DNA from 2 places in the Streptomyces sp. NPDC017991 genome. Region 1 is predicted to be linked to the other one. Evidence: riboswitches for the same ligand, from Rfam matches in the RefSeq annotation. Region 1 holds a riboswitch; the other holds the start of a gene.

Region 1 (5,795 bases):
GTCCGTCGGTCAGGCCGTGGAAGGTGACCAGTTCGGTGTCGACGCTGTAGCCGTCGTGGAAGCGCAGGGGCACCCGGACGCGCGAGCGCTGGGTGGCGGCAGGGTAGTCGGGCATGCGGGTACTCCGGTCCACGTCTCTCATCTGCTTCAGATTTGAAGCAGATCCTCGAATCGAGACACTAGCCCATGCTTTAAAGTTAAAGCAATGGGCCTCTTGCGGGCTATGCGCACGGGCCCGGCGAGCGGCGGCGCCACGGGACGTCGTCCGGGGCCGCCTGGGGATCGTCGCCCTCCAGGCCCCGCGCGACACTCGCGCAGATCTCCTCCAACTGCCCCACCTGCTCCGGAGTGAGGCGGTCGAAGAGAGCCGCGCGGACCGTCGCCACATGGCCGGGAGCCGTACGCTCCAGCAACGTCGTCCCCTCGGCGGTCAGGACCGCGGTACTGCCGCGCCTGTCGCTGGGGCAGCCCTCACGGCGTACCGCCCCGTCCTTCTCCAGGCGGGTCACCGCGTACGTCAGCCGGCTGCGGGTGATCTTCGTCCGCTCGGCGAGATCGGTCATGCGCAGGCGGCGGTCCGGCGCCTCGGCGAGGTTGGCCAGGATGGAGTAGTAGACATGCGGCATGCCGGCCTCCTGCTGGAGCTGCCGGTCGATCGTGTCCTCCAGGAGGAGGGAGGCGGCGATGTATGCGCGCCAGGCGCGCTGCTCCTCGGGGGTGAGCCAGCGGGTCGTCATGCCGCCAGTGTAAGTTTGCTTCAAACTTGAACCAAGCCGAGCCGAAGGCAAGCCCCCAGGGTGAAGCCGAAGCGCGGGCTCAGGCCCCGCCCCGCGAAAGAGAGCGCGTCCATGCCCCACCCCTACGTCCTGTTGTCCGCCGCCGTCTCCCTCGACGGCCGCCTGGACGACACCGGCCCCGAACGGCTGCTGCTCTCCGGCCCCGCCGACTTCGACCGGGTCGACGAGGTGCGGGCCGACTCCGACGCCATCCTGGTCGGCGCGGGCACCCTGCGCGCCGACAACCCCCGGCTCCTCGTCAACTCCGCCGAACGGCGCGCCGCCCGTGTCGCCGCGGGCCGGCCCGCGTACCCGCTGAAGGTCACCGTCAGCGGGACCGGCGACCTGGACCCCACTGCCAACTTCTGGTCCACCGGCGGCGAGAAGGTCGTCTACACGACGGACGAGGGTGCCGTGACTGCCGAGCAGGCCCTGCGCGGCCTGGGCGTCGACGTCGTCTCCGTGGGGCCCCACCTGGACTGGCGGGCCGTGCTCACCCACCTCCACGACGTCCGCGGCGTACGCCGGCTCATGGTCGAGGGCGGCGGCCGGGTCCACACCCAGCTCCTCCAGCAGGGCCTCGCCGACGAACTGCAACTCGCCCTCGCGCCTCTCGTGGTGGGGCAGCCGCACGCACCGAAGCTGTTCGGGGACGGCGAATACCCCGGCGGACCCCGCAACCGGCTGCGGCTGGTCGAGACCAGGCCCGTCGGAGACGTGGTGCTCATGCGGTACGTGCCCACCGCGCCCGGCACCGGGCCCGTACCCTTCGCCGCCGACCACCGGTGGCTGCGGCTGGCCTGCGAACTGGCCGCCGACTGTCCGCCCTCGGAGACCGCCTTCAGTGTCGGCGCCGTTGTCGTCGCGGCCGACGGCACGGAGCTGGCCCGCGGGTACTCCCGCGAGTCCGACCCCGTCTCGCACGCCGAGGAGGCCGCGCTCGCCAAGATCGAGCCGGGCGACCCCCGCCTCCCGGCTGCCACGGTCTACAGCAGCCTGGAGCCCTGCGCCCGCCGCGCCTCGCGGCCCGCGCCCTGTGCCCGGCTGATCCTCGACGCGGGCGTGCGCCGGGTCGTCACCGCGTGGCGCGAGCCCGACACGTTCGTCGCCGCCGCGGACGGGAACGGTCTGCTCGCCGCGGCGGGCGCCGATGTCCTCGTACTCCCGGAGTACGAGAGCGCGGCGAAGGAGCCCAACCGGCACCTGAACCGAGGCTGACATCTACCCGTGTGCGTCAGGTCCCGCGAATGGCGTACAGTGGTCTCAACGACGCGGGGTGGAGCAGCTCGGTAGCTCGCTGGGCTCATAACCCAGAGGTCGCAGGTTCAAATCCTGTCCCCGCTACTGAAGGCCCGAGGCCGGAATCCAATGGATTCCGGCCTCGGGTGTTTCCGGGGCGCAACAGGTCCTCGTGAGGGCACAACAGGTCCTCGTGCTCACCCGCCCGGCCCCCGTCCGCTCGCCCCTCCCCGCCGGTCCCGGAACTCTGGACGGAGCGAGTGGTCGAGGGCAGGAGACATGTGGACGGGCGTCGAGCGGTCGAGCAGCGGGCGCCGGGCTCCCTCGGCCGGCCGCCGGACAAGCGGACCGGCCTGTACCCCCGTACCCGCGCGGTCATCCGCGTACTGCCGGCCCTGCTGATCGTCGCGGGTGTCCTGTACGACCTCCTCACCCCGCAGTACTTCACCGCCGCCCCCTTCCTCTCGGCCGCCTCGCTCGTCGCCGCGCCTCTGCTGTCGCTCGGCGCCACCGTGTGGACGGGCGTCGCGGGGACGGCGGCCATGGTCCTCGTCACCCTGCGGTTCGCCGTCGACGAGAGCGGGATCACCGAGATCGCCACCGTGGCCGTCGTGGCCTGCCTCGCCGTCGTCATCAACCGGCTCGTGAGCCTGGGCAACGCCCGCCTGGCCTCCGCCCACCAGATCGCCGAGGCCGCCCAGCGGGCCGTCCTGCCCGAACCGGCCGCGCGGACCGGGGGCCTCGACCTCGCGGTCCGGTACGTGGCGGCGCAGACCGACGCGCTCATCGGCGGCGACCTCTACGCCGTGCAGGACACCCCGTACGGCGTACGGCTCGTCGTGGGCGACGTGCGGGGAAAAGGCATGGGCGCGGTCGCCGCCGTGGCCGTCGTCATCGGTGCTTTCCGGGAGGCCGCCGAGCAGGAGAGCACCCTGGAGGCGGTCGCCCAGCGGCTGGAGCGGTCGCTGATGCGCGAGGGCGTGCGGCGCGACAGCGTCGAGGTCTTCGAGGGCTTCATCACCGCCGTGCTCGCCGAGATCCCGCACGGCGCCCAGCGCGTACGACTCGTCAACCGCGGCCATCCCGGACCGCTTCTGCTGCGCGGCGACGGAACCGTACACACGCTCGCCGCGGCGGAACCCGCGCTGCCGCTCGGCATGGGCGACCTGGGCGCCTGGCCCGACCGGGCGCAGGAGGAGGAGCTGCCGTGCGGGGCCATGCTGCTCTTCCACACGGACGGGCTGTCCGAGGCCCGGGACGAGCGGGGCGTGTTCTTCGACCCGGTGGCACGGCTGTCCGGACGGCGGTTCGCCGGGCCCGACGCGCTGCTCGCCGAGCTGGTGGACGACGTGGCCCGGTACACCGGGGGCGGCGGTACGGACGACATGGCGCTGCTCGCCGTCCGGCGGCCGTGAGGGCGGTGAGGGTTGTGCGGCTGTAGCGGTCCTGATGGCCGTGACGGCCGTGTTGACCGTGATGGCTGTGGGGGTGTCCGGGCGCCTCTCCGGACCTATATCACCTGCAGTAGTCGAACGACGCCCCTGCGCATAACAACTGACGCACCATCAACAAAAGCGGTACCTGTGAATGACGATCAACTCGCCCGATTTACCCCGCTCGCAGTGTTTAAGTCCAGGCCGGGAGCCGTAACGATCATCAGGAACAGCTTGGAATCCGGTGCCTGCGTCTATTAACGTTCGATAACGCAGCGCGGTGTCCCAGCCGTCACAAGAGACGGCTCCGTGCGCACGCGCCGAATCCCGCAAGGGAACCGGGGAACCACCTACATGGGGTGAATCGCGTGTCTTTCGTGGTGGTGAACACCGCGGTTGACGCGCGTAGGAGACCTTCCTGCTCCGAACCCGTCAGCTAACCCGGTAGGCGAGAAGGAAGGAAAGGAGCGCGCCCACGTGGCGTTCAACAGGCCTGCCCCCACACCGTCGTTCATGCCGGACGAGGTGACGGGAGAGACCTCGGGCGAGAAGAAGCCCGACACCTTCGCCTTCGGCGCCCGCAAGGACGACGAGACCTGGGAGCCCTGGAATCCCAGCGCGGACACCGTCGTTCCCGTCCGTGGCAAGCACCGCGTCTCCAAGCAGCGTGGCGGGGGACTCGCCCGCAGCTCCACCGTTCTGGGCGTCGGTGTCATAGCCGCCGTCGGCGCGGGCGGCATGGCCTCCGCGCAGACCGGCAAGCCGCCGGTGTCGATCTCGATCCCCGACCTGCCGAACGTCGGCTCGCTGATCTCCGACGACGAAGAGGCCCCCGAGGGTTCCAGCACGGCGCTCACCGCCGCAGGACTCACCGAGGCCGACGCCGAGGAGGGCAACGCCGACGCCGGTGAGGCCCTGCGCTCGCGCATCATGCTCCAGGCCGAGCTCCAGCAGGACCAGGTCGACCGCGAGGCCCAGGCGGCCGCCGAGGCCGCCGCCGCGAAGAAGGCCGCCACGCTCGCGGCCAAGGAGCAGGACGCGGCGAAGGCCAAGGCCGCCGCCGCGAAGGAGAAGAAGGAGGAGGAGGCCAAGGCGAAGGTCGAGGCCGCGCGCCTCGTCGCGCTCGCCAAGCAGTTCACACTGCCCACCTCCTCGTACACGATCACCTCCACCTTCGGGCAGTCCGGCTCGCTGTGGTCCTCCGGTCAGCACACGGGTCTGGACTTCGCCGCTCCCACGGGTACCCCGATCAAGGCCATTCACAGCGGCACGATCACGGAGGCGGGCTGGAGCGGCTCGTACGGCTACCGCACGGTCCTCACGCTCGACGACGGTACGGAGCTGTGGTTCGCCCACCAGTCGTCGATCGGCGTCAGTGTCGGGCAGAAGGTCAGTACCGGCGACGTCATCGGCCGCGTCGGTGCCACCGGCAACGTGACCGGCGCGCACCTCCACCTGGAGGTCCACACCGCCGGCGGCACGGGCATCGACCCGATGGCCTGGCTGCGCGGCAAGGGCCTCAACCCGTAAGCCGGTCCCCGCGGTCCTGCGACGCAAGGAATACGGCCGTCCGGTCCGGCCGTTGTTTTCGGCATGACTTCTCTTCGCAAGCTGGGTTCGTCCGACCTTGAGGTGTTTCCGCTCGCCCTGGGCGGCAACGTCTTCGGCTGGACCGCCGACCGGGACGACTCCTTCGCCGTGCTCGACGCGTACACGGCCGCCGGCGGGAACTTCGTGGACACCGCCGACGCGTACTCGGCCTGGGCGCCGGGCAACGGGGGCGGTGAGTCCGAGACCGTCATCGGCGAGTGGCTGACCGCGCGCGGCAACCGCGCCGACGTGCTCATCGCTACGAAGGTCGGCGCGCATCCCTCGTACAAGGGCCTGTCCCCGGCGAACGTGCGGGCCGCGGCCGAGGCGTCGCTGCGCCGTCTGAAGACGGACCACATCGACCTGTACTACACCCACTACGACGACCCCTCCGTGCCGGTCGAGGAGTTCCTCGGGGTCCTGGACGAGCTCGTACGCTCCGGCAAGGTGCGGGCGATCGCCGCGTCCAACATCTCTCCCGAGCGGCTCCAGGAGTCCCTGGACGCCTCCGACCGCGAGGGGCTCGTGCGGTACGTGGCGCTGCAGGCCCAGTACAGCCTCGTCTCCCGCGACACGTACGAGGGCCCGCTGCGGGATGTCGCCTCGCGGGGCGGACTGGCCGCCGTCCCCTATTACGGGCTCGCCTCGGGCTTCCTCACCGGCAAGTACCGGGCGGGCGCGGAGGTCGACAGCCCGCGTGCCGGCGCGGCGGGCAAGCACCTCGCGTCGGAGCGGGGGCAGCGAGTACTGACCGCGC
Region 2 (5,795 bases), on a different contig from region 1:
CGTCCTCCGCGGCGTCGAACGCCACCAACGCACCCAGCAACAGAAGACGGTGCCCATGAACGCAACCACACCCGCCGGACCCGCAGAACAAGGACGCGGACTCCAGCCGCCCGCCTTCGCGCTGATCGCCCGGGCCGACCGCGGCTACGCCTGCTTCCTCACCACCACCGTCCCGGCCGCCCCAAGCGCCCCGCGCGGCGGCGACAGGGACGACGCGGCCAGGCAACGATGAGCGGAGCTCACACCGTGCTCTACGACCCCCACGGCCTCCTCGACGCCGAACTCCCGCTGGACCGCGCCTCGCACGAAGCGCTCGTCACCGCCGTCCTCGCGTGGCAGAACCCGACCCTCACGCCCGGCGACTTCGAGCAGATCGCCCTCCAACTGACCGGGCACGCCCGCGCGATCGCCGCCGACGTCCAGCGTCACGCCGCCGCCCTGCCGAAGAACGACGGCCGCGGCGCCCTCGCCGAAGTCATCCTCCGCGAAGCCTCCGGCCGCCTTTCCCAGCCGATACAGGGCACCGCACACTGCGCCCAGAACCGCGCCCGGCTCGTACGGGCCCTCTACGAACGGCTCGATCGCCTCACGGAAGCCGTCCCGGCCACTCACCCCTGAGGGGCGTTTCCCCCAACGTTTCATCGCGAGATGTGGCTTCGGTGAGCTATCGGAGTCCGCCTGATGAGCAGGGGGCGGCGCTTGGGCCGTTGTTGCCGGTTGTGGGGCTCACGATCCCCGGGCAGACCGACCAGATCCGCAACCGCCAGCCGCGCGGCGGTGTGGGAGGCCGCCCGCCCGCCTTCGTCCGCCAGGCCACCCGATACGGCAAGCTCGGCCCGACCCGCACGGACGAGATTTTCGGCAGGGACAGGGCCGCTTGAGCACGTCGTTCACGAAGCGCGGTCGTTACAGAAACCTGCTTCACGATCAGCGTAAACACGGTCAGAGCTGCTGTGATCTGTGGATCTTCAGGATCGCTCCCATCATGACGTCATGCACCTCCTGTACAATCTGTACATTTTTCACAGGAACTCTCCCGGAGGAGGCGTGTGTCGTGACCCGCTCAACAGCCCGACCGTCCATTCGATCGTCCGCCCGACAGTCCGCCCGCTTCGCCCTGCCCGAGTTCACCGAGCGCACCAGCTCGGGGACGCGGACCCTGGACCCGTACTCCAAGCTCCTCGAAGAGCGGATCGTGTTTCTCGGGACGCCGATCGACGACACGTCCGCGAACGACGTGATGGCGCAGTTCATGCACCTGGAGTACCAGGCACCCGACCGGGACATCTCGCTCTACATCAACTCCCCCGGCGGCTCCTTCAGCGCGATGGCGGCCGTCTACGACACGATGCGGTTCGTCAGCTGCGAGGTGGAGACCGTCTGCCTGGGGCAGGCCGCGTCGGCCGCCGCGGTGCTGCTGGCCGCGGGCACACCGGGCAAGCGGTACGCGCTGCCGGGCGCCCGCGTTCTGATCCAGCAGCCGTTCCTGTCCGAGCCGGTCCGGGGACAGGCGTCCGACCTGGCCGTCCAGGCGGACGAAATGCTGCGCACCCGCACCCGGATGGAGGAGATGCTCGCCCGGCACACGGGGCGGAGCCGGGAGCGGATCGGCGCGGACATCGAGCGCGACATGATCCTCGACGCTCGCCAGGCGCTGGAATACGGGCTGGTCGACCGGATCGTCCCCAGCCGCAAAGCCGCCCTCGGCGCGCCCGGCACGTCCGGCGGCTCCGACGCACCCGGCGTGGGGTGATCCGCCGATGCTCCCGCCCGAGTTGCCCCCGCTGCCGGCCCTGACCCGGGCCGAGGCCGAGCTGATCGACCGCTATCTGGAGGTGATCGACCTGCTCGGCCGGATCAACCCGGCCCACTCCGACGACACCTACCGCGGACTGCGTGCGGCCCAGGCGCTGGTGGGCAGGGCCATCGCGCTGCGCGACGCGCTGACCCTGATGCACCAGCGGGGTGAACACGAGCTGCACGCGGCGACCCTGGCGCGGGCCCTGCGCGTCCTCGACGGTGAGCGAAGGGCGGGCCGGGTCGCCCTGCCGCCCGGCTCCGACACCTGACGTACGCCCCTCGTTCCGGCCTCACGCAGGCACTTGACGAGGCGTCCGCAGCAGAGTTGAAACGGACCAGAAGGCGTACCCCCGGTTGGCGTAGCCGAAGCTGCCCCCACAAGCCCGTGGGAGTTGCGCAACGCGCGTACGTCCGGGGCGGAATTAGTCATTCCGGTGCTGGTGCGGGGGTCCTTGAGGCCCTCGACACCCACCCGTGGAACGGGGTGTCCACCCGAACGGGTGAGTGGTGAGTAAGCCCACAAATCGCCGATTCCACTCGGCTTTTGGGACATCAGTGCGTCAAGATCCCTGCGACGACAAGCCCCCGCCAGAAGCGGCGGGGCGGTCCGGGCGGACGCCGAGTCCTGCCGCTGCCCGGATGACCGGTCGACAGAAGTGCATCGGCAGGAGTGGAGGACCCAGGCACGACGGGCCGCCGGAGAGATCCGAGTGGCCCTTGGGGTGAAGCCGCAGCTGCGGCCGGGCAACTTCGCCAGCCCGAATCCGACAGGTCATCCTTCACAGGCGGCTGACGAAGGGTTGCGCATGACTGCGCTCAATCGTGTCCCGTCGCTGTTCAGCAGGGCCGGTACCGCATCGGTTCTCACCATCGCCGCCGTAGGTGGCGGCATAGTGGCCCCGGGCTTCGCGTCCGACGCGGAAGCGGCCACTCCCGCGACGAAGGCACTCAAGGTGGCGGCCTCCAAGAAGGGCTCCCCGTACAAGTACGGGGCCGTGGGACCCAAGCGCTTCGACTGCTCCGGCCTCACGCTCTACTCGTTCAAGAAGGCGGGTAAGAAGCTGCCCCGCACGGCCGCGGCTCAGTACAACAAGACGAACCACGTCTCCTCCTCGAACCGCAAGCAGGGGGACCTGGTCTTCTTCCACTCGGGCCGGAACGTCTACCACGTGGGCATCTACGCCGGGAAGGGACGGATCTGGCACTCCCCGAAGACCGGGGACGTGGTGAAGCTCCAGAAGATCTGGACCAAGAGCGTCTGGTACGGCCGGGTCAGGTGATCCGCCCACGGGGTGGTCGCGGTGATCACCGCGACCACCCCGTGAGGGACCCGGGCACGACGCCCGTACGCGACCCGGGCACGTCCCGGGCACGAGCCGGGCGCGACGCGTGATTTCGGCGGCTGAATGGTTACTCGTTCACTCATGGCCGATCTGCACCACCACGAGGAGCGCAACGAGACCCGTCTTGAGCGCGCCGACCGGAACTTCCTCGAACTCCTCCAGGAGCTTCGGGTCACCCAGACGGGCGTCCAGATCCTCTTCGCCTTCCTGCTGACCCTCGCCTTCACCCCGCGATTCCCGTCCCTCGACACCGTGCAGCGCACCACGTACGTCGTCACCCTGCTGCTCTCGGTCCTGGCCGCCGCGCTCTTCACGGCCCCCGCCGCCGTGCACCGCCGGCTGTTCCGGCAGGGCGCCAAGCCCCTGGTGGTCAATGCCTCGTCCCGGCTCGCGCAGGTCGGTCTGGCCGTGCTCGCGCTCGCTCTCACCGGTTCCGTGCTGCTCGTCGTGGACGTGGCGGTGGACCGGACCGAGGGGATCGCGGCCGGGGCGACCACGCTGCTCCTCTGCGTCGGTCTGTGGGAGGTCCTGCCGTACCTCCTGAAGCGGGCCGCCGACAAGGCCTCGGACGACTAGGGCCGACCGGCGGGTGTTCCGAGAGTCCCGCGCAGCGCCCCCGAAGGCGGTCAGTCGGCCCGGGCCGGTTCCGCGGGTGCCGTCCAGGGCAGCGTGATCGACACGGTCTTTCCGCCCTCTCTGGTGGGCCGGACCGTGAGCTTGCCCCCGGATTCCGCGGTCAGCCAGCGGATGATCACCATGCCCCGGCCGTTGTCCTGCTGGACGGCCGCGGGCAGCCGTTTCGGAAAGCGCGGGTGGCTGTCGGTCACACCGATGCGCAGTTGTTCGTCACGGTCGAGTTCGATGTCCACCGTGAACGTGGGTGACAGTCCGAAGGTGTGCTGTACCGCGTTCGTGGTGAGTTCGGAGACGATGAGCCGAACCGTGTCGGCGGTCTCCGAGTCGGACGGCAGTCCCCATTCGGCCAGGACGTCGGTGACATACGTACGGGCGGCGGAGACCGAGGCGGGATCGCTCGGCAGAGTGACGGATGCTTCCTGGTGGTCTGCCATGCGACGTCGTCCCTTTCCCACGGGACCGGGGTCCGACCGAAGCGGATGACTTCGAGACGGTCCCGGACTGGTGCTTGCGCCAGAGTGCCACTACCTCGGCGTTCGTGGTGCCGATCCACCAAGATATGCATATATCTGTCGCTCGAAGCGGTGAACTCTGCGACCGTCGACCGTATTTGGGCGGGCAGCTGGTTTGTCCTCTACCGTCGGCGTGACGCCGGGCGCCATAGCGCTTGCGCGACGGTCGGAAGGAGACGGCCATGCAGTACGGCCCCGCGGTGCGCCGGCGTAAGCTCGGCGCCGAACTGCGTGCCCTGCGCGCCCGCGCGGGCCTCACGAGCGGCGAGGCGGCACGCCTCGTGGGCTGGCACCAGTCGAAGGTGAGCCGGATCGAGACCGGCCGCAGCGGGGTCAAGCCCGCGGACGTACGGCGCCTCCTGGACGCGTACGACGTCCGGGACCCGGAACTGCACGAGTTGCTGGTCGTGCTGGCGGGCGCGGACGACGACGGCCGACACCACTGGTGGCACGCCTATCGGGGCCTCCTGCCGTCGACGTACAGCGATTTCATCAGTCTGGAGTCGCAGGCCGGTGCCATGCGCACGCTGGAGAACTCCGTCGTGCCGGGCCTCCTGCAGACACCGGAGTACGCCCGCGAGGTGACGCGGGCCGCGGTGGACGGGGCGCACGACGGCAAGGCGGACGCGCTCGTGGAGGTACTGGTGAAGGTGCGGCTCGCGCGCCAGGACGTACTGCGTTCGAACACACCGCTCGTCCTGAGTGCCGTTCTGGACGAGGCGGTACTGCGACGGACCGTCGGCGGACCAGAGGTGATGGCAGGGCAGTTGGAGCGGCTGCGGGAGGCCGCGCAACTCCCTCACGTGCGGATTCAGGTGCTGCCCTTCGGAGTTGGCGCTCACATCGGTGTCACAGGTCCCTTTGTTATTTTTTCGTTTACGAACAGATCTGATCTGGATGTGGTTGTTCTCGACCACTTGACGAGTAGCCTTTATCTCGAACAGAGAGAAGACCTCCAGTCGTACGAGGAGGCCTTCAACTCCCTCCAGGGCCAGGCTCTTTCGCCCGAGGACACGTTGGATTTCATCGCCGGTGTAGCTGACGGCGCATAAGGAGGCACCATGCCCGCCACGCCTCGGTACGTACCTTCCAGCACCCAGCCCGGCGCTCATCCGCACGGTGTGCGGTGGCGGCGCAGCAGCCGCAGCACGGGAATGAACAACTGCGTCGAGACGGCCCGGCCGGACTTCGGCCCGTGGGCCGGACTGCTCGCGGTGCGCGACTCCAAGAACACGCCGGGGCCCGTCCTCCTCTTCGCCCCCACGGCCTGGGAAGACTTTATCCGCGCGCTTCGATGATCACGCCGACGGCCCGGTCGAGCTGCCCGTCGGTGAGATCCGCGCGGGCCGTGAGCCGCAGCCGTGAGATGCCGTCCGGCACCGACGGGGGACGGAAGCAGCCGACGGCCAGACCCGCCGCACGGCACTCCGCGGCCCAGCGCAGCGCCTGCTCCGGGGAGGGCGCGCGCACGGAGACGACCGCGGCGTCGGGCCGTACCGCTTCG

The links. A riboswitch is a leader RNA that binds a small molecule or an ion and turns the genes downstream of it on or off. The one in region 1 is predicted to bind cyclic di-AMP.
Region 2: another riboswitch for cyclic di-AMP. It lies ahead of ACH4DZ_RS24480 (C40 family peptidase); the one in region 1 lies ahead of ACH4DZ_RS12740 (M23 family metallopeptidase).

Annotation. Positions count from the first base shown of each region.
Region 1 covers NZ_JBIRGP010000004.1:21,341-27,135, reverse strand. The annotation lists gene ribA (GTP cyclohydrolase II) at 1-115, opposite strand, end outside; gene ACH4DZ_RS12760 (MarR family winged helix-turn-helix transcriptional regulator) at 222-737, opposite strand; gene ACH4DZ_RS12755 (dihydrofolate reductase family protein) at 849-1,994, shown strand; tRNA gene ACH4DZ_RS12750 (tRNA-Met) at 2,047-2,120, shown strand; gene ACH4DZ_RS12745 (PP2C family protein-serine/threonine phosphatase) at 2,297-3,430, shown strand; cyclic di-AMP (ydaO/yuaA leader) riboswitch at 3,757-3,914, shown strand; gene ACH4DZ_RS12740 (M23 family metallopeptidase) at 3,926-4,978, shown strand; gene ACH4DZ_RS12735 (aldo/keto reductase) at 5,042-5,795, shown strand, end outside.
Region 2 covers NZ_JBIRGP010000008.1:294,746-300,540, forward strand. The annotation lists gene ACH4DZ_RS24460 (hypothetical protein) at 56-232, shown strand; gene ACH4DZ_RS24465 (DUF6415 family natural product biosynthesis protein) at 229-618, shown strand; gene ACH4DZ_RS24470 (ATP-dependent Clp protease proteolytic subunit) at 1,055-1,753, shown strand; gene ACH4DZ_RS24475 (hypothetical protein) at 1,761-2,069, shown strand; cyclic di-AMP (ydaO/yuaA leader) riboswitch at 2,417-2,603, shown strand; gene ACH4DZ_RS24480 (C40 family peptidase) at 2,607-3,080, shown strand; gene ACH4DZ_RS24485 (DUF6328 family protein) at 3,225-3,719, shown strand; gene ACH4DZ_RS24490 (ATP-binding protein) at 3,770-4,213, opposite strand; gene ACH4DZ_RS24495 (helix-turn-helix domain-containing protein) at 4,474-5,343, shown strand; gene ACH4DZ_RS24500 (DUF397 domain-containing protein) at 5,353-5,589, shown strand; gene ACH4DZ_RS24505 (8-amino-7-oxononanoate synthase) at 5,570-5,795, opposite strand, start outside.